One region of the Rhizobium sp. SRI_017 genome, then DNA from elsewhere that is predicted to be linked to it. Evidence: riboswitches for the same ligand, from Rfam matches in the RefSeq annotation. Region 1 holds a riboswitch; each other region holds the start of a gene.
The links. A riboswitch is a leader RNA that binds a small molecule or an ion and turns the genes downstream of it on or off. The one in region 1 is predicted to bind cobalamin.

Region 1 (7,663 bases):
GGTGCCGCGGGTCAGCTGAAAAATCTTGAACTTTTCCGCGCGTCGCTGTCGGATCGGACTCGGCTCGCTCGTCGCTCACTGGGCCGGGGCGTTCGGCCGGCAGACAGGGAGAGATGCATGTTGCTCAAGGACAGGACGGCGATTGTCTATGGCGGAAGCGGCGCGGTCGGAGGCGCCGTGGCGAAAGCCTTCGCGCGCGAAGGCGCCCGGGTCTTCATCGCGGCGCGCGGCCGGGATGGACTGGAGGCTGTGGCGCAAGAGATCCGCGGGCAGGGCGGAAGGGCCGAGGTCGCGCCGGTCGATGCGACGGACCAGCAGGCGGTCGAGGCGCATCTTGCCGAGATCGCCCAGAAGGCTGGCCCGGTGAAGATCATGTTCAACGCCGTGGAATGGGGCGACACCCAGGGCGCGGAGCTCACCGACATGACGCTGGAGCGCCTGATGCTGCCGATCCGGACGTCGCTGACGAGCTGGTTCTACACCGGCACGGCTGTCGCCCGTCACATGGCCCGGAATGGCGGCGGTGCCATCGTCGGCATCACCGCCAATGCGGCACGCGAGGCCTATTCTCATGTCGGCGGCTTCGGTATTGCCTGCGCCGCGGTCGAACATTTCCTGCGACAGCTTGCGGTCGAGAACGGGCCGATGGGCGTGCGCGTCACATGGGTCCGCTCGCCGGGCTCACCCGATGCGCCCGGTGTCCGCGAGGCCTGGATGCTGCGGGCCGAAGAGCAGGGCGTTACCTTCGAGGACGTCCATCGGGAATTCGCCAGGAACACGCCGCTCCGCCGCATCACGGCGCTCGCTCAGGTCGCTGACGCCGCGGTGCTGATGGCGAGCGACCTGGCCGCCGGCATGACGGCGACTGTCGCCAACGCAACGGGCGGCGCGCAAGTCGACTAGGTGACGGGCAACCGCCGGCGCACGATCGCGGCGTGAAAATTCATGCCGTGCATAAGGCCGTCATCGTTGAAATCATAGCTCGAATTGTGCAGCGGCGCCGAATCCTCGCCATTGCCGAGGAAGGCAAAGCAGCCGGGCACGTGGTCTAGGAAGCGGGCGAAATCCTCCGAGCCGGTCATCGGTTCGGCAGCGAGACCGACATTCTCTGCCGGCAGGAAGGTGCGCGCGGCGGCGAAGACCTCCTCGACGAGCTCGGCGTCGTTCATCAGCGGCACGAATTCGCGGCTATAGGTCACCTCGGCCGTCACATTATGCGCCAGCGCCGTGCCTTCGGCGATAACACGCATCTGCTTCTCGATTTCCGCACTCACCTCGGGCCGGAAGCTGCGGGCATCGCCGAGGATTCGCGCCAGGCCGGGCAGCGCATTGCGCGTGCCGTCGGTGATTAGTTCGGTCACCGAGACCACACCGATATCCGTCGGGCTCAGCCGCCGTGACACGATCGTCTGCAGGTTGGTGACCACAGCGCAGGCGGCGACCAGTACCTCGTTGCCCCAATGCGGCCGGGCCGCATGCCCGCCAACGCCGCGCAGCACGATCTCGAAATTGTCCTCCGCCGACATGAAGGAGCCCGGCTTGGTCTCGAAGCGGCCGACCGGCAGGCCGGGCATATTGTGCAGGCCATAGATCTCATCGAAGGGAAAGCGCTGAATCAGCCCGTCGTCGAGCATGGCCAGTGCACCCTTGCCCCATTCCTCCGCCGGCTGGAAGACGAAGCGCACGGTGCCATCGAAGCCGCCCTCGGCTGCCAAGAGCTGCGCTGCGCCCAGCAGCATGGTCGTATGCCCGTCATGGCCGCAAGCATGCATGGTGCCGGGGTTCTGCGAGCGATAGCCAAGCTCGCACTGTTCGGTGATCCTCAGCGCATCCATGTCGGCGCGGAGAGCAATAGCGCGATTGGAAGTCCCGCGCTTGAGCGTGCCGACCACGCCGGTGCCTCCGACGCCTTCGGCGACGTCATCCAGCCCGAATTCCCGCAGCTTCTCCGCCACGAAGGCGGCCGTCCGCTTCTCCTCGAAACCGAATTCTGGCTGGGCATGCAGGTCGTGGCGCCACATGATCAGGTCATGCTTGAGTCTGTCGATATCAATGGTCATGCCGGCGCGCCCTCCCGCTTGCGGGCCAGAACATCGGCCGGCGATTTGCCGACAAGTGCCGCATATTTGGCGGGGTCGGTGGCGCCCTCCGTATTGATCACGAAGACGGACGATGTGCCATTGAGCCCGAGTTTCAACCGGCAAACCGGATCCGCCGCTGCGCGCAGCAATCCGGCCAGCCCAACGCCGCCACTTTCGCCCGCCACGATGACGGGATCATTGCCGAGCGGATTGGCCAGCCGCCGCATGACATTGATCGCATCATCCTCGTCGACGGTCATGAAGCCATCGGCGACGCGGGCCAGGATGCGCCAGGCGACCAGCGACGGCTCGTAGCATTCCAGCATCGCCATTACGGTCGGCTCGCCATGCGGCACTTTCACCGGATGGCCGGCCCGGGCTGTCTCGACGATGCAGGCGGATCGGGCGGGATCGACGACGGTGAAGACCGGCCGCTTGTTGCCGAGCGCAATGGCGAGGTGTCCGGCGGCCGCGGCGGCAATGCCGCCGACGCCCGATTGCACGAAGACATGGGTCGGCGGCGCAGGCAGCGCACGCAGCGCCTCGCGGATGATCGCTGTGTAGCCCTGCATCACAAGGCCGGGGATCCGCTCATAACCAGGCCAGGACGTATCGGAGACGATGGTCCAGCCCTTCTCCCCGGCGACGCGTGCTGCCTCGCGCACCGAGTCGTCATAGGTCCCGGCGACGCGAATCATCTCTGCACCATAGCGGCCGATCGCGGCGACCCGCTCGTCGCTGACCCCGCCATGCACGAAGATTGCGGCCTTGGCGCCGACCAGTTGCGCGCCTTGCGCGACCGATCGCCCGTGATTGCCGTCGGTGGCGCAGGCGAAGGTCATGGCCTTGGCGATCGCCCGGATCTCCGGCGCGGAGAGTTCCGAGATATCGACGTTTCGGCCAAGCCTTCGCCCCGCCTCCTCCAGCACCAGCCGGATCACGGCATAGGAACCGCCCAGCGCCTTGAAACTGCCGAGCCCGAGCCGCCGGCCCTCGTCCTTGATGTGGATGGAGGCGACACCGATGCTCCGGGCCAGTGCAGGCAGGCCATGCAGCGGCGTCTCGGCATGGGTGTCGCGGAAACCGAGATAGCGCTCGACCTCCTTGGCGGCGGTGCTGCCGAGCGTTTCAGCGTCTTCCGGTGTCAGCGGCTTGCGATAGTCGGGGTTGGTGTTGCGCAGGAACATGATCGTCTCCTCTGATGTCCCTGAATATTATTGCAGGCGAGGCAAGATTTGCGCTCTATATTGGTCGTCACCATGCAAGTTTGTTTCGTGGATCGCCGCTCATGCGCAAGTTCGAGCTATCAGTCGCCCTCGATGAATTCGACCGCAAGATTCTCGCGATCCTGCAGCAGGACAACATGACGCCGCAGCGGACGATCGGCGAGGCGGTCAATCTCTCCGCTCCCGCGGTCCAGCGCCGGATCAAGCGGCTGACGGAGACCGGCGTCATCCAGGCCAATGTCGCGATCGTCGATCCTGAAGCCGTGGGCCAATCGATCACCATCTTCGTCGAGATCGAGGTCTTCAGCGAAACCGCGGAACAGATCGAGAGCGCCAAACGCGAATTCGCGAACACGCCCGAGATCCAGCAATGCTACTATGTCACCGGCGAGGCCGACTTCATCCTCGTCATCACAGTGCCCACCATGGCCGATTATGAAGTGCTCACCCGCCGCCTGTTCTTCGGCAACAATAATGTGAAGCGCTTCCGCACCTTCGTCGCCATGGATCGCGTCAAGATCGGGCTCGGCCTGCCGATCTAGCGCTTCTTTTTTGAACAGTTCGAAATTTTGTTTCCACACCGCCATGGCGATGTCGCAGATGATGTCGCCATGTCGCAATGACTATGGTTCAATTCCCCTCGTAAGGTGCCGGCCGCTTCGAGAGATGTGAGCCGGAGAATTGGGAAGCCGGTGGGATGCCGGCGCTGCCCCCGCAACGGTAGCGAAGTCAAAGCGCGATGGGAGTCCACTGGGCGTAATGCTTGGGAAGGAGTCGCGACGGGCCGGTCCGCATAGCTACGGACCTGCCGCTTCGAAGCCCGGAAACCAGCCTTGCCTATTGATACTCGACTGATCGCGGTGGGCGGTCGCGGGGCGGATGACCATTGCGACACGGGCGGAGACCCGGTTGCGCGATGTTCCATGCTCCCCCGAACCCTTTGGACCAGTCCCCTGGAAACGAGGACCGAAATGGATATTCGCGCAGATATGCTTAGCCGGCTGAACAACCGCAAACCCGGTTACAGCCTCGACCAGCCCTTCTATATCGATCCGGCTTTCCACCAGCTCGATCTCGAGCATATCTGGTACAAGGACTGGCTGTTCGTCGCCCACGATTGCGAAATCCCGAATGCCGGCAACTACACGACCGTTGAGGTCGGCGCCTATTCCGTCGTCCTCGTCCGCGGCCATGACGGCAAGATCAACGCGCTGCACAATTCCTGCCGCCATCGCGGCTCCCGCGTCTGCCAGGAACATCGCGGCAATGCCGCCAAGCTCGTCTGTCCTTATCACCAGTGGACCTACGATCTCGACGGCTCGCTGCTTTTCGCGCGCCAGATGGGCGACAATTTCGATGTGTCCGGCTTCAGCCTGAAGCCGGTCGCCTGCGAGAGCGCCGGCGGCTACATCTTCATCTGCCTTGCCGACGAACCGATGGATTTCGCGCCCTTCCGGGCGATGATGGAGCCCTATTTCCTGCCGCACCGCCTGCGCGACGCCAAGATCGCCTATGAGAGCACGATCATCGAGAAGGGCAACTGGAAGCTCGTCTGGGAAAACAACCGCGAATGCTACCATTGCGCCGGCAACCATCCGGAACTTTGCAAGACTTTCCCGGAAGCGCCGAGCGTAACCGGCGTGAACGGTGCTGCCGAGGATCCTGAAATCGCCGCGCATTGGGAAAAATGCGAGGCCGTCGGCCTGCCGAGCGCCTTCGTGATGGACGACGAGGGCCAGTTCCGCACCACCCGCGTGCCGTTGCTGCGCGACGCGATCAGCTACACGATCTCCGGCCGCAAGGCGGTGCAGATGCGCCTGTCGGACAATGTCAACATGGACCGCATCGGCACGCTGCTGCTGTTCCACTATCCGACGACCTGGAACCACGTGCTCTCCGACCACGCCATCACCTTCCGGGTGATGCCGCTCAGCGCAACCGAGACTGCGGTGACGACCAAATGGCTGGTCCACAAGGACGCCGTCGAGGGCATCGATTATCGCCTCGACGAACTCATCCATGTCTGGACCGAGACAAACGACCAGGACCGCCAGATCGTCGAGGAGAATGCCCGCGGCATCCATTCCCCGGCTTACCAGCCCGGCCCCTATTCGGAGATCCATGAAGGCGGTGTCGCCCAGTTCGTCGACTGGTATTCGAATTTCATGCAGGAACGCCTGACCGGCCAGAGCCGGCCGGCGCTGCGTTCCGTCGCCTGATCCGGAGACCGATGACATGAACATGATGGTGACGGGTCCAACGCTTGCCGGTCCAACGCTGGCCGGCACAGTGCCCGCGGCGCTGCCGCTCGACGAGATGAAGCCGTGGAATTCGGCGCGGCAGATGCTGGTCTGCACCAGCGTTGTCGACGAAGCCCCCGATGTGAAGACCTTCTCCTTCGCGGTCGAGGGCGGCGGCTGGTTCCGCTACATGCCGGGCCAGTTCATGACTGTCGAGCTCAGGGCCAAGGGCGGCGACCTGCATCGTACCTACACGATCTCGTCCTCGCCCTCGCGGCCCTATTCGATCTCGATCACCATCAAGGCACAGGTCAACAGCATCGGCACGCGCTGGATGTTTCACAATATCGTGCCCGGCGCGCGCCTGCGTGCCTATGGCCCGAGCGGGCATTTCACGCTCGCCCGCAATCCGGCGAAGAAATACCTCTTCATCTCCGCCGGTTCCGGCATCACGCCGATGATGTCGATGCTGCGCTGGCTCGCCGATTGCGATCCGAGCGCCGATGTCGCCTTCCTCAATTCGGCGCGCCGGCCGGAGGAGATCATTTTCCGCGACGAGCTCGAAATGCTGGCCCGTCGCATGCCGAACCTGTCGCTCGGCTTCCTGCCCGAGGCGCGCTCTGCGGCAGCGCCCTGGGGCGGACTGATGGGCCGCATCGATCGCAACAAGTTCGCGATGCTGGTGCCCGACTTCATGAACCGGGAGATCTTCTGCTGCGGTCCCGAGCCCTTCATGAAGGCCGTCAGCACCATTGCCCGCGCCGAAGGCTTCGACATGGGCCACTTTCACCAGGAAAGTTTTGGCGCGACCTCGATCGCCGAGGCGGTGCACAAGCAGGCGCCGGATGTCTCCGTGGACGGAACGAGCGCCGGCCTGACGGTCAGCTTCCTCGGATCGAACGAGAAGACCGCCTGTGTGCCCGGCCAGACCATCCTGGAGACAGCGCGCGCCGCCGGTGTCCGCATTCCCGCCGCCTGCGAGTCCGGCATCTGCGGCACCTGCAAGGTGCTCAAGCGCTCGGGCGACGTCGACATGCGCCACAATGGCGGCATCAGCGAGCAGGAAATTGCTGGCGGCTACGTGCTCGCCTGCTGCTCGCGACCACGCACGCCGGTCGAGGTCGAGGCCTGATCAGGCTACCGCTCGCGATTGGAGCGCTGACGGCCCGGCTCGCTCCCGCTTCTCCCCTTGGGGAGAAGATGCCCGAAGGGCAGATGAGGGGTTTTCAGCGGCAAACTCGACCTTGATGGGAACCCCTCATCCGGTCCTACGGACCACCTTCTCCCCAAGGGGAGAAGAGAGAGCACGCATCTCCTGATCACGCCGCTTCGGCGAAGGCATGCGCCATCGCCGGATTGAACCGCAGCGACACGGCCTGACCCGGCGCCAGGCCCGTCAGCGCGCCATGGCCGAAGGGCAGCCGCACCGAAAGCGGCGCGATGCCCGATGGCTCGACCATCACATGGATATTGTTGCCGAGGAAGGTGATGTCGCGCACTGTGCCATTGAGTTGGCCGGCCTGCGTGCCCGCTTCGAGCTCGATGCGCTCGGGCCGCAGCAACAGTGACGCACGGCCCCTGGCGACCGCGCCATGCAGCGGCACCCCCTCAACCACCACGCCGCCGGGCAGCGAAAGCTGTGCCTTGCCGGCACTGCTCGCCACCACATCCGCATCGATGAAATTGCTGTCACCGATGAAGCCGGCGACGAAGCGGGTCGTGGGATTGGCATAGAGTTCCGGGCCGGTGCCGATCTGGTCGATCTCGCCCTGGCTGAACACGGCGATGCGGTCGGAGAGCCGAAGCGCCTCCTCCTGGTCATGGGTGACATAGAGGATGGTCACGCCGGTCTCCTGGTGGATGCGGCGGATTTCGAACTGGATTTCCTCGCGCAGCTTCTTGTCGAGCGCCGAGAGCGGCTCGTCCATCAAGAGCACCGGCGGATTGTAGACCAGCGCGCGGGCAAGGGCGACGCGCTGCTGCTGGCCACCCGACATCAGAGCCGGCTTGCGGTCCTCGAAGCCTTCAAGCCGCACCAGCTTCAGCGCGGCCTTGACCCGCTCGGCGATCTCGGCCTGCGGACGGCGGCGGATGCGGAGCGGGAAGGCGACATTCT
Region 2 (7,663 bases), on a different contig from region 1:
CAGTCTCCCTTTTCTTAATGCTTCAAGACGATGCTCAGCATTGTTCCCCTGAGCTTGAAACCGAAGATTTCACGAACCCCCGATACCGTCAACAAGACAAAATCCTGCATTCGGCCCGAGGGTCGATGGCAGCCGATCACTATCAGGAAGAGTGCCTGTTCCGGACGACGAAACGGCCCTCCGGCATCTGCCGAAGAAGCGCGTCAAGATTTTGGTCGCGTCCAATATCCCAGTATTCCCCTGTATCCGGCAGACATGACGACATGCCTACCGGGGCCTGACGTGTTGCCCGGAGTCGCTGGTACGTTCCCTTATTGTTTTTTTGTTAGGGTCCAGCTCATCCGGTCGGGAGCCCGGCCGGCCCCCGCGGTATTGCTTTTTTGGACTGTGGTGGAACCCTGTCACCGACATATCCGTCTTCTTATGAGGCGACCTTACGGCTAATCTCAGATAAATCAACACCCCCGTCCGGGCGGTTGCCCCGCCGCTGGGCGGATAGTAACGGAGAAATCGCTCCGAGTTTCTATCTGTGATTGAACTATCTGTTCTAAGATGACGCAAAGGATGCGGAATTGGAGGCTGCTGCAAAATTTCCGGGGGCTGTCATGGCTGAGCTTTGACTCTTTCTGTCCAATCCGCGTCGCCGCAGTTCGACAACATTTTTTTTGGTCTAGCCCCAAAAAAAATTTAAATTGACCTTTGTCTACGCCCGATAACGATCCGGTAACAAAGTCCGCGGTAAGTGTCTGGGCACGGAGGACGCAAATCCCCCGTCTCCGGATCAGGTCTTGCGTACCGGAGCTTACTTTTTTTCTCAGACTTCCGTGTCGCTGGCATGACGATTCCCTCGCTCGAAGAAGGAGCGAGGTTGTTTCCGGTTCTGGATATCGCGTCAGTTGGTGAGCATCAGCCCCTTGGCGATGCCGCCCTCAGGACCGTAGCGTGTCATTCCCTGCTTGCAAACATAGCCACTATTGCGCCGTGGGATCCTGCGCATGTCGTAGGCCGCTCGCTTGAGGAACCAGCGCTCGTCGCGGGAGCCGGGCGTGAGGTCGATGCCGTTCAGCATGGCAAACCTGTCGAGCGCTTTGCGGTCGACCTTCAGTGCCGGGCAGAGGCTCGTGAATTTGTAGACCTCGGACACCTTTTCATGCGGCGAGAGCGGCTGGGCTTGCGCCGGAGCGGCCAAGATCAGGAAGGCAGGCATGAGGAGGGATGCAATCTTCGGCATGCGAAACCCCGGCTGCTGTGCCGGCGAGTCCGCCGAAAAAATAGGAATCGGCATCGCCGGTCTGTCATAAAAATGTTACGATTCAGCGTGTGCTAAAGCAATGGGCGGAGGCCTGTTAAATTTAGCCGGCGAAAGTTTGTGGCGTCGGAAAGCGTCGCGCAAGGCCGGCTTGGCCGCTTGCGCCCGGGCGATGCGGATGGCATGTGCGAAGCATCAAGGGAGCGCGCATGGCCAGAGCCATCATGTTGCAAGGAACCGGTTCGGACGTCGGCAAAACCGTGCTGGTCGCGGGCCTCTGCCGGCTGGCCGCCAATCTCGGGCTGAAGGTACGGCCGTTCAAGCCGCAAAACATGTCGAACAATGCCGCGGTGAGCGATGACGGCGGTGAGATCGGCCGCGCCCAGTGGCTGCAGGCCATGGCGGCGCGGGTGCCGAGTTCGATCCACATGAATCCAGTGCTGCTCAAGCCGCAAACGGACAATGGCAGTCAGATCATCGTGCAGGGCCATGTCTACGGGCAGGCGAGGGCACGGGACTATCAACGGCTCAAGCCGGAACTGCTCGGCAAAGTGCTGGAGAGTTTCGAGATCGTCGGGGCCGATGCGGATCTGGTCATCGTCGAAGGCGCGGGCTCGCCGGCCGAGATCAATCTCAGGGCAGGAGACATCGCCAATATGGGTTTTGCGCGGGCGGCCAATGTGCCGGTGGTTCTGGTTGGCGACATCGATCGTGGCGGCGTGATTGCGTCGCTCGTGGGCACGCATCTCATCCTGCCGCCAGAGGACCGCGCGATGGTGTCCGGTTATATCATCAACAAATTCCGCGGCGACGTGAGCCTGTTCGACGACGGTATCACTGCAATCGGTGGATACACCGACTGGCCTTGTTTCGGCGTGGTGCCGTGGCTGAAGCACGCATCACGGCTGCCGGCCGAGGATTCGGTGACGCTGGAACGGCTGGCAAAAGGGGAAAGCCGGGCGCTGAAGATCGCCGTGCCGGTGATGCCGCGCATTGCCAATTTCGACGATTTCGATGCACTGGCCGGCGAGCCTTCGGTCGAACTGGTTTTCGTCAAGTCTGGCGAGCGCATGCCCGATGACGCGGGATTGGTCGTGCTGCCTGGGTCGAAGGCGACGATCTCAGATTTCCTGGCACTGCGCGCGGAAGGATGGGACCAGGAGATCAAGGCGCATGCGCGGCGCGGCGGCCGGGTGATCGGCATCTGCGGCGGCTACCAGATGCTGGGACGCATGATTCGCGATCCTGACGGCACCGAAGGGGACGTCATGCAAGTCGAGGGGCTGGGGCTGCTCGATGTGGAGACGATCATGGCGCCGGAGAAGCGGCTTGCCAATTCCAAGGCGCATTCGCTCGCCTATGATACCAGCCTCCAAGGGTATGAGATTCATCTCGGCCGAACGGAGGGGCCTGATCACCAGAGGCCCTATGTCGAGATCGAGGGTCGGCCGGATGGCGCTATGTCGGGCGACGGGCGAATTGCGGGAACCTATCTTCACCGGCTGTTCGACAGCAACAGTTTTCGCGCCCGGCTGCTCGAGAGCTTTGGCATCAGCGGCGGCGCCAGCGACTACAGGCAGTCGGTCGATGCGGCGCTGGATGGCGTGGCGGCCGAGCTCGAGGCCCATCTCGACGGGCACTGGCTCGATGGCGTTCTTGCCACCGCCTGATACGATCCATTCAGCAACCGTTCATTCAAGATCCATAAAGTTGTTGCTGAATAAATCCGCAGCATGAGACGTAGAGATCGTTGAACGGACGTGCATCGCGTCTTTTCTCGTGCTTTTTGTTTCAATTGCGCTATTGTTAGAACATCCGAACATAGCCCAACTGAAACAAAGATTTCAGACAAACGGGGGAAAATATGTCCTTGCCCAAGTATTTCAACGTACTGATGGCCTCTGCCGTCAGCTTCTCGATCGTCGCAACGCCCATTGGTATTTCCCCGGCCTTCGCCCAGAGCGCGCCCGCCGCCGAGGCCCCCGGCGATTCCGGCTGGCAGAAGGAATTCGAACTGTGGCGGACCTCCAACAAGGGTGGCAAGGTCGCTGATTACCAGAAGTATCTCCGGCTTTATCCGGGCGGCAAATTCGCCAACGTCGCCAAGCGTCGTATCGAGGAGCTGAATGCCTCGGCGCAGACGACAAACAGCGACGAAACCGCCGCCGTGGCTGATACGACGAAGAATGTGACCGAAGGCGACGGCACCAAGGACCTCGAAATGTGGCGCCAGGTTTCCAAGTCCGGCAAGCTCGAGGACTATAAGAAGTATCTCAAGGATTTCCCGCAGGGGAAATTCGCCAAGGTTGCCAAGACCCGCATCGAGAACCTGACCGCGACGGCTCCGGCCGACGACCAGCAGGACACGGATGTCGCGATCAAGAAGACGCAGAATACCGCGCCGGCTGATGATGCGCAGGATGGGGCCCAAGATCAGGCTCAAGATCAGGCTCAGTCCGATGACGCGCAGGATCAGACCGAGGACCAGGCACAGTCCGACGAGACGCCAGCCGATGCAGCGAACAGCACCGAGACGGCGCAGACCAACGACCAGGGACAGGGCGCCGACTGGGAGCAGGAATATGCCCTCTGGAAGGCCGCTTCCGACGGCAATACGGTCACGGAATACGAGGCCTATATAAAAGTCTATCCGAACGGCAAGTTCGCCGCGATCGCCCAGGCGCGTATTGCCCAGCTCGCTGCCGCCGAGACGCCGGATCCGACGATTTCGGAAGGCGACCAGCAGGACACGGCAACCAAGAACGACGGCAAGCGCCAGAAGAACAACAACCAGAGCGATGACCAGCAGGCTAGCCAGGAGGTCGAGCAGCAGCCTAGCGACGATCAGGCCCAGCAGGACGTAGACCAGGGCGGCCCCGAGGAACAGCAGGCCAATTCCAATATGGGCGGCCTGAAGACGAAGCAGAACCAGAACGCTCAGGACCAGCAGCAGACGGAGTTCACCGAGGGCTCGGAGGACGTCGAGGATGCAACGCTTGACAAGGAAACGAGGGCGGAAATCCAGGGTCGCCTAAGCTCGCTCGGCTACGACACCCAGGGCGCCGATGGCGTGTTCGGCAATCGCAGCCGCGACGCGATCGCCTCCTGGCAGCAGGACAACGGTGCGCCGGTCACCGGCTACCTCTCCGAAGACCAGACGGAGGCGATCTTCGCTGCTTCGGCTGCGACCTATGCGGGCTGGCTCGCGAGTCGCGTGCCGGTCCGGGTCCATCGCGTACGTCCGCGTACCGAGTGGGTGCTGGTCCGTCCGCGCAACAAGGTGCTGATCGTCAAACGTCGTCCGGCGGTTGTTGTGGTCAAGCCCTTCAAGAACCGGTTCAAGAATCGCGTGAAAGTCAAGGTGCGGTTCAACGGCGGTTGCCGCAAGAAGCGCCGTTGCTGATCGGGTTTCATTGCCATTCGACGGGGCGCTTCGGCGCCCCGTTTTGATTCCTGGATGGCGCAAACGGACAAGGCGGGCGTCGATATGTCGATTGACTTGGTTCGGCGGTGGTTCTAATGATCGATAACGTTTGGTTCCCAGCGGGTGTAAGCCCAAGGGATCAAAAGGGAATGGGAGGAATGGACCCAATCAGGGCGTTTTCATCCCGGCCGACCCCGCGACTGTAGAGCGGATAAGCAGAAGCCCGGCGGTTTTTTCGCGCTGGCATCGTGAGCCAGGACATCGTGTCCGGCGCGGTGTGAGACGGAAGAGCCGAAAAGTCACTGAAGCGGCCATTGCGGCAACACGGGGCGGGACGCCTCTTTACTCTACGAATCGTCCCCCACGCGCAAAGGCCAGCAAGCTTCGGGAAGGCGAGGGCGATGCGATGGCGTGGCGACACGCCGTTACCCGCGAGCCAGGAGACCTGCCAAACGAAACGGGGGCGCTTCCGCGCCAAAGGTCTTCATTGCCAGCAGCACGGAGGTTGTCATGGCTCATTCTGCAGTTTCTACCAAATCTACTACTCTGGCCGGTTCTCTTTCGGATCGTCTCGTCGCGGGCGTTCTTGCGCTCATGCTCGGTTCGTTCCTGATCTTCGGCGCTGGCTTTGCGCATTCGTCCGTGCTGCATGATACCGCGCACGACGTTCGCCACGCCAATGGCTTCCCCTGCCACTAAAAGGGGGCTCCCATGATCGTCAAATATCTCCTGGCTGCGCTTGTGGCCGGGCTGATCGCTGGTGCGCTCCAGACCGTGGTGCAGCACGCGAAGGTCATTCCGCTCATTCTCGAAGCCGAGAAATATGAGGGCGAAGCGCCGGCGGCCCATGAGCATACGAGTGGCCTCCAGCTTTCCATCGCGACTGCTGCGCAAGCGCAGCAGTCAAAGACTGAGGCCACGACCGCAGCACCTGCCGCTGCCGCCGAGGAAGAAGAGGGCGGCATGCTGTTCGGCGTCGGCCGTACTACCGGCACGCTGATGGCCAATCTTGTTGCCGGCGCCGGCTTTTCGCTGCTGCTAATGGCTGCCGTCGTCGTAACCGGCCGCTCGCTGACGCTCGCCAACGGCGCACTGTGGGGTGCGGCGGCGTGGCTCACTTTCCACCTGATGCCGTCTGTCGGACTGCCGCCGGAGCTTCCGGGCTTCCCGGCAGCAGAGCTGTTCGACCGGCAGGCCTGGTGGATCGGGACGGTGATTGCGACCGCCGCTTCGCTCTATCTCATCGTGCTCCGCAAGGAGCCTGTGGCGAAGGCGGCGGGTGTCGTGCTGATGCTGGTGCCGCATGTGATCGGCGCACCGCAGCCGACCGATATCACCAGCAACGTGCCGGCCATTCTGGCCGCCGAATTTGCGGTCGCGACGCTGTCGGCCGGGCTGCTGTTCTGGATTGTGCTGGGGCTCGCGATGGGCGCCATCAATGACCGCTGGGTCAAGACGGCCTGATATGACAACTGCTCCGTCTGGTGCCGTCCTCGTGCTCGGCGGGGCGCGTTCCGGCAAATCCGCCTTTGCCGAGAGGCTGGTCGCCGAGACCGGCCTCTCGCGCCATTATCTGGCAACCGGCCGCGCCTGGGATGAGGAGATGCGCGAGCGCATCACACGTCATCAGGCGGACCGCGGCGAGGGCTGGCAGACGCATGAGGAGCCGGTCGATCTCGTCGGACGGCTTGAAGCGCTCGATGATCCGGCCCATGTGATACTGGTCGATTGCTTGACGCTCTGGGTCACCAACCTGATGATGGAAGAGCGGGTGATGGCCGAGGAATTCGCGCGGCTTGCTGCGCATTTGCCCCGGGCGCGCGCCAAGCTCGTCCTGGTTTCCAATGAAGTCGGACTGGGTATTGTACCGGAGAACCGCATGGCGCGGGATTTTCGCGATCATTCCGGCCGGCTTCACCAGGCGGTCGCGGCAAGCGCGACGGACGTCTATTTCGTGGCGGCAGGATTGCCGCTCAAGATGAAGGGTTAAGCCACCATGCAGAAGATACCGGCCACCGTGATCACCGGCTTTCTCGGCGCGGGCAAGACGACGATGATCCGCAACATGCTGATGAATGCCGAGGGCCGCAAGATCGCGCTGATCATCAACGAATTCGGCGATCTCGGCGTTGACGGCGATGTGCTCAAGGGCTGCGGCGCCGAGGCCTGCACCGAGGACGACATCATCGAGCTCAACAACGGCTGCATCTGCTGCACCGTTGCCGACGACTTCATTCCGACCATGGAAAAGCTGCTCGCCCGCGACGTGAAGCCCGATCATATCGTGATCGAGACGTCGGGCCTGGCGCTGCCGCAGCCGCTGGTGGCCGCCTTCAACTGGCCGGGCATCAAGACGGCCGTCACTGTCGACGGCGTGATAACCGTGGTGGATAGCGCCGCTGTCGCCGCCGGCCGGTTCGCCGATGACCATGACGCGCTCGACGCCCAGCGGGTTCAGGACGAGGGCCTCGACCACGAGAGCCCGATCGAGGAGCTGTTCGAGGACCAGCTGATGGCCGCCGACCTTATCATCCTCAACAAGGCCGACCTGCTCGACGAAGCAGGCCTGAGAGCCGTTCGCGAGATTGTGTCCAATGCGACGTCACGTAAGCCGCGCATGATCGAGGCCCGCAACGGCGAGCTCCCGGCATCCGTCCTGCTCGGCCTCGGCGTCGGCACCGAGGACCATATCGAGCTTCGCAAGTCGCATCATGAGCTGGAGCACGAGGGCGCCCCGCATGATCACGATCACGACGAGTTCGAGAGCTTCATCGTCGAACTCGGCGCGCTTGAGGACGCCAACGCTTTCGTCACTGCGCTCAAGCCGGTGATCGACAGCCACGATATCCTGCGCCTCAAGGGCTTTGCCGAGGTGAAGGGCAAGCCGATGCGGCTGGTGATCCAGGCTGTCGGCTCGCGCGTCGATACCTATTTCGACCGCGCCTGGCAGCCGGGCGAGGCGCGCGGCACGCGGCTGGTGGTGATCGGCC
Region 3 (7,663 bases), on a different contig from region 1:
TATATGGGCCTCTCTGCGGGGTTGGATTTCGAATCCAAGCTCTTTGCCAAGCCCGATGCGGCGAAGCTGCTGGAGCGGGAACTGTCGAAGCCGGGTTACAAGCCGCGGACCATCGCGATCGGCACCAATACCGATCCCTATCAGCCGATCGAGAAGGAATGGCGGATCATGCGCCAGATCCTCGAAGTGCTGGCGGCCGCCAATCATCCGGTGTCGATCGTGACAAAATCGTCGCTGATCATGCGTGACGTCGATATTCTCGCCGCAATGGCGGAGAAGGGGCTCGCGAGGGTGGCACTTTCCGTGACGACGCTCGACAGGAAGCTTGCCCGGCTGATGGAGCCGCGTGCTTCCACGCCGTCGAGGCGACTGGAGGCGCTCAAGGCACTCGGCGAAGCCGGTGTGCCGACGGCGATCCTCGCCTCGCCGATGATCCCGGCGCTCAACGACCACGAGCTCGAACGCATCCTCGATGCAGGCTCCGCGGCAGGCGTGAAGGAGGCGAGCTATATCCTGCTCCGCCTGCCGCTCGAAGTGAGCCCCCTCTTCCGCGACTGGTTGCTCAGGCACTACCCGGATCGCTACCGCCATGTGATGAGCCTGATCCGCTCGATGCGCGGCGGCAAGGACTACGATGCCGAGTTCGGCAAACGTATGAAGGGCGCAGGCCCCTATGCCTGGCAGATCGCCCGGCGCTTCGAGCTCGCTGCCAAGAAGTACGGCTTGACGCGCCGGTCGATCTCTTTGAATTCGAATCTCTTCGTGCCGCCCAGCGGCCATGGGGTCCAGCTCTCGCTGCTCTAGGCAGCCTTCGCTTTCGGCCGGGCTTGGCCCACTGCCCGCACGGGCCTGGCTGAATATGCACGATCGGGTTCTCCGCCAGTTCCCGATCGTGTCGAGCATGTTGAAACAACATGCTCGTGGTCCCGGTGCGCCGCCCTCGCGCCGGGACTTGCAGGGAATCGGATGAGATGCGAACTATCCCCCATGGCTCGACGTCCTTCATCCGGTTCCCTTCCCCTGCTCGAAGAGGAAATCGTCCCGACATTCCGCTTCGAGAAGGGGCTGATGCGCGATGGCTTCATGCCGGTCGCAGGCGTCGATGAAGCCGGACGCGGCCCGCTGGCCGGACCTGTGGTCGCCAGCGCCGTGATCCTCGATCCTAAGCGCATTCCGAAGGGGCTCAACGATTCCAAGCAACTGACGGCCGCACGGCGCGAGGAACTCTATGAGGAGATCCTGGCAACCGCGGAAGTCTCCATCGCTTCGCTCAGCCACACATCGATCGACCGCTTTAATATTCTCCGCGCTTCGCTCGAAGCCATGCGCCGCGCTGTCGCATCCCTGCCCAGGACCGCGCGTTTCGTGCTAGTGGACGGACGCGACGTACCGGCGGGCCTGTCATGCCACGCCAAGGCACTGATCAAGGGAGATGCACGGTCCTTTTCCATCGCCGCCGCCTCGATCGTGGCCAAGGTAACGCGCGACCGGATGATGTGCGCGGCCGGTATCAGCTATCCGCAATATGGGTTCGAGACCCATGCCGGCTATGCGACCGAGGTGCATCGGACCGCGATATCAGCACATGGACCATGTGCCATTCATCGGATGACGTTCAGTCCATTCAAGCCAATTTCCTAAGGAATTCATGGGATTGCCCCTCACCCTGGCCCTCTCCCCGCAGGCGGGGCGAGGGGACGCTAGAGACGCCGACGGTGCCACAGGTCCCTTCTCCCCGTCAAAACGGGGAGAAGGTGCCGACAGGCGGATGAGGGGCAGCGACAAACGACGTCGCCGCCGCACATTGCAAACGTGTGCGAAAATTGCTCAAACACCCTCGTCCGGTGCCCCTAGCGGGAGAATCGGGAAGCCGGTGTCAATCCGGCGCGTGCCCAACGCTGTGAGGGGGATGGAGTCGTCAGGTGCCACTGGGAGACCGGGAAGGCGGCGAAGCCAGTTGAACCCAAGCCAGAAGACCGGCCGGACACGATAGCTTCAAGGGCGAGGACGGCCCGGCGAGTGCCAGACCATGTGGGGGTACACATGCAGGCCGAACCGTCGCGCCATCAGGAGCAACTCCAGGAAAAGTGTGAAGCGGTTTTCCGTCCGGAGTTGCGCAACAGCTCAATCTCACAAGCGGGACCATTCTCCGAAGCCGAACGCGCTGCCGTCTATCGCGCCATCCACAGTCGCCGCGATGTGCGGAATGAATTCCTGCCGGATGCGATCCCGGTTGCCCTGCTGAGGCGGCTGCTGGAGGCCGCGCACGCGGCGCCATCGGTCGGCTACATGCAGCCCTGGAACTTCATCCTGATCCGCGAGGAGGAGAACCGGCGTGCGGTGCATCGCATCTTCCACGAGGCCAATGTCGAAGCCGCGGATAAACTGACAGGCGAGGTGAAGCTCAAATATATGAGCCTGAAGCTCGAAGGCATCCTCAAGGCACCGCTCAACATCTGCATTACTTGCGACCGCAAGCGCGGCGGTGACTTCGTGCTGGGGCGCACACACAATCCGGCGATGGATCTCTATTCGACTGTCTGCGCGGTGCAGAATTTCTGGCTCGCCGCCCGGGCCGAGGGCGTCGGCGTCGGCTGGGTATCGATCTTCGACCATGACCGGCTCTCTCGCCATCTCGGCCTGCCGGAGAGCGTCGAGATCATCGCCTATCTCTGCGTCGGCTATGTCGACCAACTCTATGTCCGGCCGGAACTGGCGGTGAAGGGATGGCGGGAGAAGCTGTCGCTCGACAAGCTGATCTATGAGGAGCGCTGGCCCGAGCATTCGCATGTTCTGGACTTCTATCGCGAGATCGAATGCCGGCGGCAGGCAGGCTAGTCTTTGAAGGAAGAGACGTGCGGCGCCCCCTCCCCTGACGTCGTCCTCGGGCTTGTCCCGAGGATCCGGGACGGAGCTTTATGCTCCGAGTCTCACGGCACTGCAGGGAAAACGCAAATCCTCGGGACAAGCCCGAGGATGACGTTCTGGATGCTGGCCGGCCAAACGAAAAGGCCCCGCCAGTGGCAGAGCCTTGAACTCGTCGAGAAGAACAGGCTCAGTTCAGCCGGCTCTTCACTTCGTTGACCGAATTCTTGAACAGCGTCGCGTCGGTGGCAACGTCGACCTTCGAAGCGATCAGCCTCTCGGCAGCGGCGATGGCGAGATCGACGGCAGCGGCGCGGACGGCGTTGACGGCGTCGGTTTCAGCGGCCTTGATCTTCTGCTCGGAGAGCGCGGTGCGGCGGGTGACATATTCTTCCGTCTTCGCCTTGGCGTCGGCGGCCATGGCGGAAGCCTCGCGCTTGGCGGCGGCGAGAATATGCTCGGCCTCCGCTTCGGCGTCCTTGCGCTTCTTCTGGTATTCGGCGAGCAGCGATTGAGCCTCTTCGCGGAGGTTCTTCGCGGCGTCGAGTTCAGCCTTGATCTTCGCAGCGCGATCGTCGAGGCTCTTGCCGATAATCTTCGGGGCGCCCATGTAGATCACCAACGCGAGGAAGAGAACCAGGGCGACCTGAGACCAAAGCTGGGCCCATGCAGTTGCGTCCATCGTGGATTCTCCTCAGCCCTTGGCCGCGCTGACCGCGGCGGTCACATCGGCCTTGCCGACAGAAACGCCCGTGAGCTGCGATACGATTTCGGATGCGACATCTTCGGCAACACCAGAGACTTCGGCCATGGCAGCCTGCTTGATGCCGGCAATGCTTGCCTCGGCGGCAGCGAGCTTCGACGCGAGTTCGCCTTCGATGCGGGCGCGCTCGGCGTCGGCTTCTGCCTTGGCCTTGTCGCGGGCCTCAGTAGCGATCGCGGCAGACTTGGCACGGGCTTCGGAAAGCTCCTGCTCATACTTCGCGACGGCGGCGTCAGCTTCGTTTTTCATGCGGCTGGCTTCGGCCAGGTCGCTGGCAATCCGGCTCTCGCGAGTCTGGATGATGCCTGCGATGCGCGGCGCAATCATCTTGGCGACGAGGTAATAGAACACCCCGAAGGTGATCGCCAGCCAGAGAATCTGGGACGGAAAATGGGTCGAGTCGAAAGGCGGAAACGCGCCATGCTCTTCAGCGGCGTGCGGTACACCCGTCTCGGTATTGTGCGTCTCGCTTTCAGCGGGCGCTGCTGCTTCCGTGGCAGCCGTGGCAGACAGTGCATATGCTGTCGTCACAAACATTCCAACCTCCAGGCCAAATGGCCGGTATCAAAAACGGGTCACGAGACTGATAGCCTCGCGACCCCAATTCTTGCCCGGGCTGATCAGCCGAAGAGGGCCAGAAGTGCTACGAGCAGCGAGAAGATGCCCAGAGCTTCAGTAACGGCGAAGCCGAAAATCAGGCGGCCGAACTGGCCGTCGGCTGCAGACGGGTTACGGAGCGCACCGGCAAGGTAGTTGCCGAAGATCGTGCCGAGGCCGATGCCTGCGCCACCCATGCCGAGGCATGCAATACCGGCGCCGATGTACTTTGCTGCTTCCGCGTCCATTGATAACTCCTTTAAGTCGTTTGTTGCGGCTACTCTCAGCGGAGCGGGTTCACCCAGCGCTCCGCAATTGGTGGATACTCAGTGCCCCGGATGGAGCGCGTCGTTGAGATACATGCAGGTCAGGACTGCAAACACATAGGCCTGCAGGAAGGCGACCAGGAATTCGAGGCCCGTCAGGCCGACCGCCATCAAGAGCGGCAGGACGGCGCCGGCGATGCCGAGCGGGCCGAGCATGCCGAGCGAGAAGACAAAGCCCGCGAAGACCTTGAGCGTGATGTGTCCCGCCAGAAGGTTGGCGAAAAGACGGACGGAAAGGCTGATCGGACGCGAGAGGAACGAGATGACCTCGATCAGCGTGACCAGCGGGATGAGAACCATCGGCACGCCCGACGGGACGAAGAGGCCGAAGAAATGCAAGCCGTGCTTGGCGATGCCGTAGATCACCACAGTGCCGATGACGAGCAGCGCCAGGCAGAAGGTGACGATGATCTGCGAGCCCACGGTAAAGAAGCCGGGGATCATGCCGAACAGGTTAGACACCAGCACGAACATGAAAAGCGAGAAGACAAGCGGGAAGAACTTCATGCCGCCATGGCCGGTCGAGTCCTTCAGCATTTTCGCCACAAACTCGTAGGAGAGTTCGGCAATCGACTGGATGCGGCCCGGAATGACGGCCTTCGGCGATGTGGCCCACATCAGGAAGAGCGTCGCGACGACCACCGTCAGAACCATGAAGAGGCCCGAATTGGTGAAGTCGTAATCACCGAGTTCCACAAGCGTATTGATGTGGAACTGGTGGATCGGATCTACCTTGTCTGGTGTCGCCACGTCTGATCTCTCTCGCTTCGCATTCTTTGGCCGCAGGCGAAAACCTACTGCCCGTCCTTATTCCTATGCATCCCGATCCGGTCAACCGGATGGGGCGAACTGACCTTGCCGGTCGTCCGCAGCACGTTGAGCACACCCGCACAGAACCCGAGGAGTACGAACACTATCAACCCCCACGGCTTCGTCGGAAGGAAGTAGTCCAGAAGATAGCCGAGGAGGCCGCCCACCACGATGGCGGAAATGAATTCGGAGGATATTTTCAAAGCCTGAGAGTAGCCCTTGCGGCTCACATCACTGGACTTTGTGGTCCCCTCGTCATCCTGCCTCACCTGCTCAAGCCTCGCCCCGAGGCTATTGCGGCGCTCTTCCAGACTGTCCTCGCGGTCGGTCGCCATTGTTCGCTCCGTTTGAAGCCAATGCCCGGCCGAGAAATTCCGCCCTGAAAGTCCGAAATCCATCGGCCCGGAAAGGTGGTGACCCCCGCCTTCAAGCCGCGTGCAACATAGTTACAGGGCGTGATTTCGTCAAGGCGAATAGGCCATGAATCTCACACGCAAATTGCACATGAGATTCAAAGACTTATGGGATAGTTGAGGAGAGCCGGCAAATGATTTTGCAGGCATTGTCGCCGCTTATGTCGGTTACCAGAGAATCCCCTACGACCAGCCGCCGTTGCGGGTACGGTAGAAGATGTGCAGGCCGATGCGACCGACCTTATACATGCTGCGGCCCCAGTTCGGGCGGACATAGGTCGCATGGTAGTGCGTGGAATCGCCGACTTCCTTGAGATAGATCTTGCCGGCGGTGACGGCGAGCGCGATGTCCTTGGCAACCTTGAACTTGGTCTTGTTGCTTATGCGGTCCGGAATGCGGTCGCAGGCGAAGGAGAACTGGCAGCGGTTACGCCAGTCTTCATTCTGATAGACGACGCCGCAGACCGTGTTTGGGAAGGTCGGGTTGCGGACGCGGTTGAGCACGACCTGCGCGACGGCGGCCTGGCCCTTGAGTGGCTCGGTCACGGATTCGAAGTAGATGGCTTCGGCCAGGCACTGCTGTTCCTTGGGCGTGAACACGCTGGCCGGCAGGACATTGGTTGCCCAGTTGTGGTGGTCGCCCTTGATCTTCGGCACGAAGCGCGTGCGCTTCTTCGAGGTCAGGATCGAATCGAAAGGCGAGACCTCGGCATAATCAGGCTCGGGATCGGCGTAGGCGGTGGCGAGGCTGTCGGCGTCCTTGTTGGTCACAAGGCTCGCGATCATCTCCGGCACACCGTAATTTTCCTTCTTCGGCTTGAAGATGTGGAAGGCAAGCGCGATGTCGATTTCCTTGCCCGATATCTCCGGCTTTACGAAAGCGGTGCGCTTGTCCTCGAGCATCTCGGAGGAGATCAGGCTCGCCTCGCGGTCGAGAATGGTGCCGGCCGTAAAATCTTTCGGCGGGCGTATCTGCTCGATGGTGACAATGCGGCCTTTCTTGAGGTGGCGGGTAACGCGATCTTCATCCGGCGTCGCGGGTTCGAGCTTTTCGCTCGGTGAGAGCGCAACGAGAACGCCATCGGGCATGACCAAGCCGCGTGTCTTGGCCGTCAACTGTTCGTCCGGCTGGGCAAAGACCAGTTCTTCCTTGTGGATCGAACCGGCTGGCGCATCGACCATGAAGCTGCGCCAGCTCTCACCCTTGTTCAGGTTGGCAGACAGCAGGGACGCGATATCGGCTTCGGCGAGATCGGCCGGCAAGGAAAGCAGCCCGGCAAGAGCGACAAGGGATGGCGCAAGAAATTTCGACGACAAGAAGCCGGAACGCCGGGACGCGGATTTACGCTTCGACACAAGCACGCCACTCCACTCAGAAACAGGAACAAGTGGCACGGATAGTGATGTATTAACCTTGATGATTGGTTAACCCCTGAATTAGCCCGACCAAATATTCCCGCAGCGGCACATTTCGTGCCTTCCCGCCGAACGCAGGCTTCGCCGCGTTCATCCCGAACGCGGACTTGACCCAGCAAAATGGCGAAAATTCGTTCCGCACCCAACCGCTTCCAGATTGAGGTTAACGGCGGAGCCTTATGCGAGGCTTCTTATATAAGCAAAATCCTACCGAGACCCGTATCAGACCGATACATGCGCACCGAGTTCGACCACGCGATTGGCCGGTAGGCGGAAGTAGTCCGAGGGATCGGTGGCAGCGCCCGCAAGTGCGATGAACAGCCGGTCCTGCCAGCCCGGCATGCCGGAATTGGCATCCGCAATCAGCTTGCGGCGACCCAGATAAAACGACGTCGACATGATGTCGAACTTGAGCCCGGCCTTGCGCAGATGCGCGAGTGCTTGCGAGACGTTCTGCGTTTCCATGAAGCCGA

Region 2: another riboswitch for cobalamin. It lies ahead of AC2YI2_RS08835 (CbtB domain-containing protein); the one in region 1 lies ahead of AC2YI2_RS23595 (aromatic ring-hydroxylating oxygenase subunit alpha).
Region 3: another riboswitch for cobalamin. It lies ahead of bluB (5,6-dimethylbenzimidazole synthase); the one in region 1 lies ahead of AC2YI2_RS23595 (aromatic ring-hydroxylating oxygenase subunit alpha).

Annotation. Positions count from the first base shown of each region.
Region 1 is NZ_JBYCZP010000012.1:63,742-71,404, reverse strand. Features, by position in the region: gene AC2YI2_RS23615 (SDR family NAD(P)-dependent oxidoreductase) at 118-903, shown strand; gene AC2YI2_RS23610 (amidohydrolase) at 900-2,060, opposite strand; gene AC2YI2_RS23605 (diaminopropionate ammonia-lyase) at 2,057-3,268, opposite strand; gene AC2YI2_RS23600 (Lrp/AsnC family transcriptional regulator) at 3,370-3,849, shown strand; cobalamin riboswitch at 3,936-4,157, shown strand; gene AC2YI2_RS23595 (aromatic ring-hydroxylating oxygenase subunit alpha) at 4,279-5,526, shown strand; gene AC2YI2_RS23590 (FAD-binding oxidoreductase) at 5,624-6,679, shown strand; gene AC2YI2_RS23585 (ABC transporter ATP-binding protein) at 6,867-7,663, opposite strand, start outside.
Region 2 is NZ_JBYCZP010000003.1:228,791-236,453, forward strand. Features, by position in the region: gene AC2YI2_RS08820 (hypothetical protein) at 893-1,231, opposite strand; gene AC2YI2_RS08825 (cobyric acid synthase) at 1,459-2,919, shown strand; gene AC2YI2_RS08830 (peptidoglycan-binding domain-containing protein) at 3,114-4,652, shown strand; cobalamin riboswitch at 4,767-5,140, shown strand; gene AC2YI2_RS08835 (CbtB domain-containing protein) at 5,184-5,372, shown strand; gene AC2YI2_RS08840 (CbtA family protein) at 5,385-6,137, shown strand; gene cobU (bifunctional adenosylcobinamide kinase/adenosylcobinamide-phosphate guanylyltransferase) at 6,139-6,663, shown strand; gene cobW (cobalamin biosynthesis protein CobW) at 6,670-7,663, shown strand, end outside.
Region 3 is NZ_JBYCZP010000001.1:103,876-111,538, forward strand. Features, by position in the region: gene AC2YI2_RS00545 (PA0069 family radical SAM protein) at 1-804, shown strand, start outside; gene rnhB (ribonuclease HII) at 988-1,641, shown strand; cobalamin riboswitch at 1,826-1,999, shown strand; gene bluB (5,6-dimethylbenzimidazole synthase) at 2,044-2,838, shown strand; gene AC2YI2_RS00560 (F0F1 ATP synthase subunit B) at 3,056-3,547, opposite strand; gene AC2YI2_RS00565 (F0F1 ATP synthase subunit B) at 3,560-4,165, opposite strand; gene AC2YI2_RS00570 (F0F1 ATP synthase subunit C) at 4,249-4,473, opposite strand; gene AC2YI2_RS00575 (F0F1 ATP synthase subunit A) at 4,552-5,301, opposite strand; gene AC2YI2_RS00580 (AtpZ/AtpI family protein) at 5,346-5,696, opposite strand; gene AC2YI2_RS00585 (cell wall hydrolase) at 5,958-7,091, opposite strand; gene AC2YI2_RS00590 (potassium transporter Kup) at 7,413-7,663, opposite strand, start outside.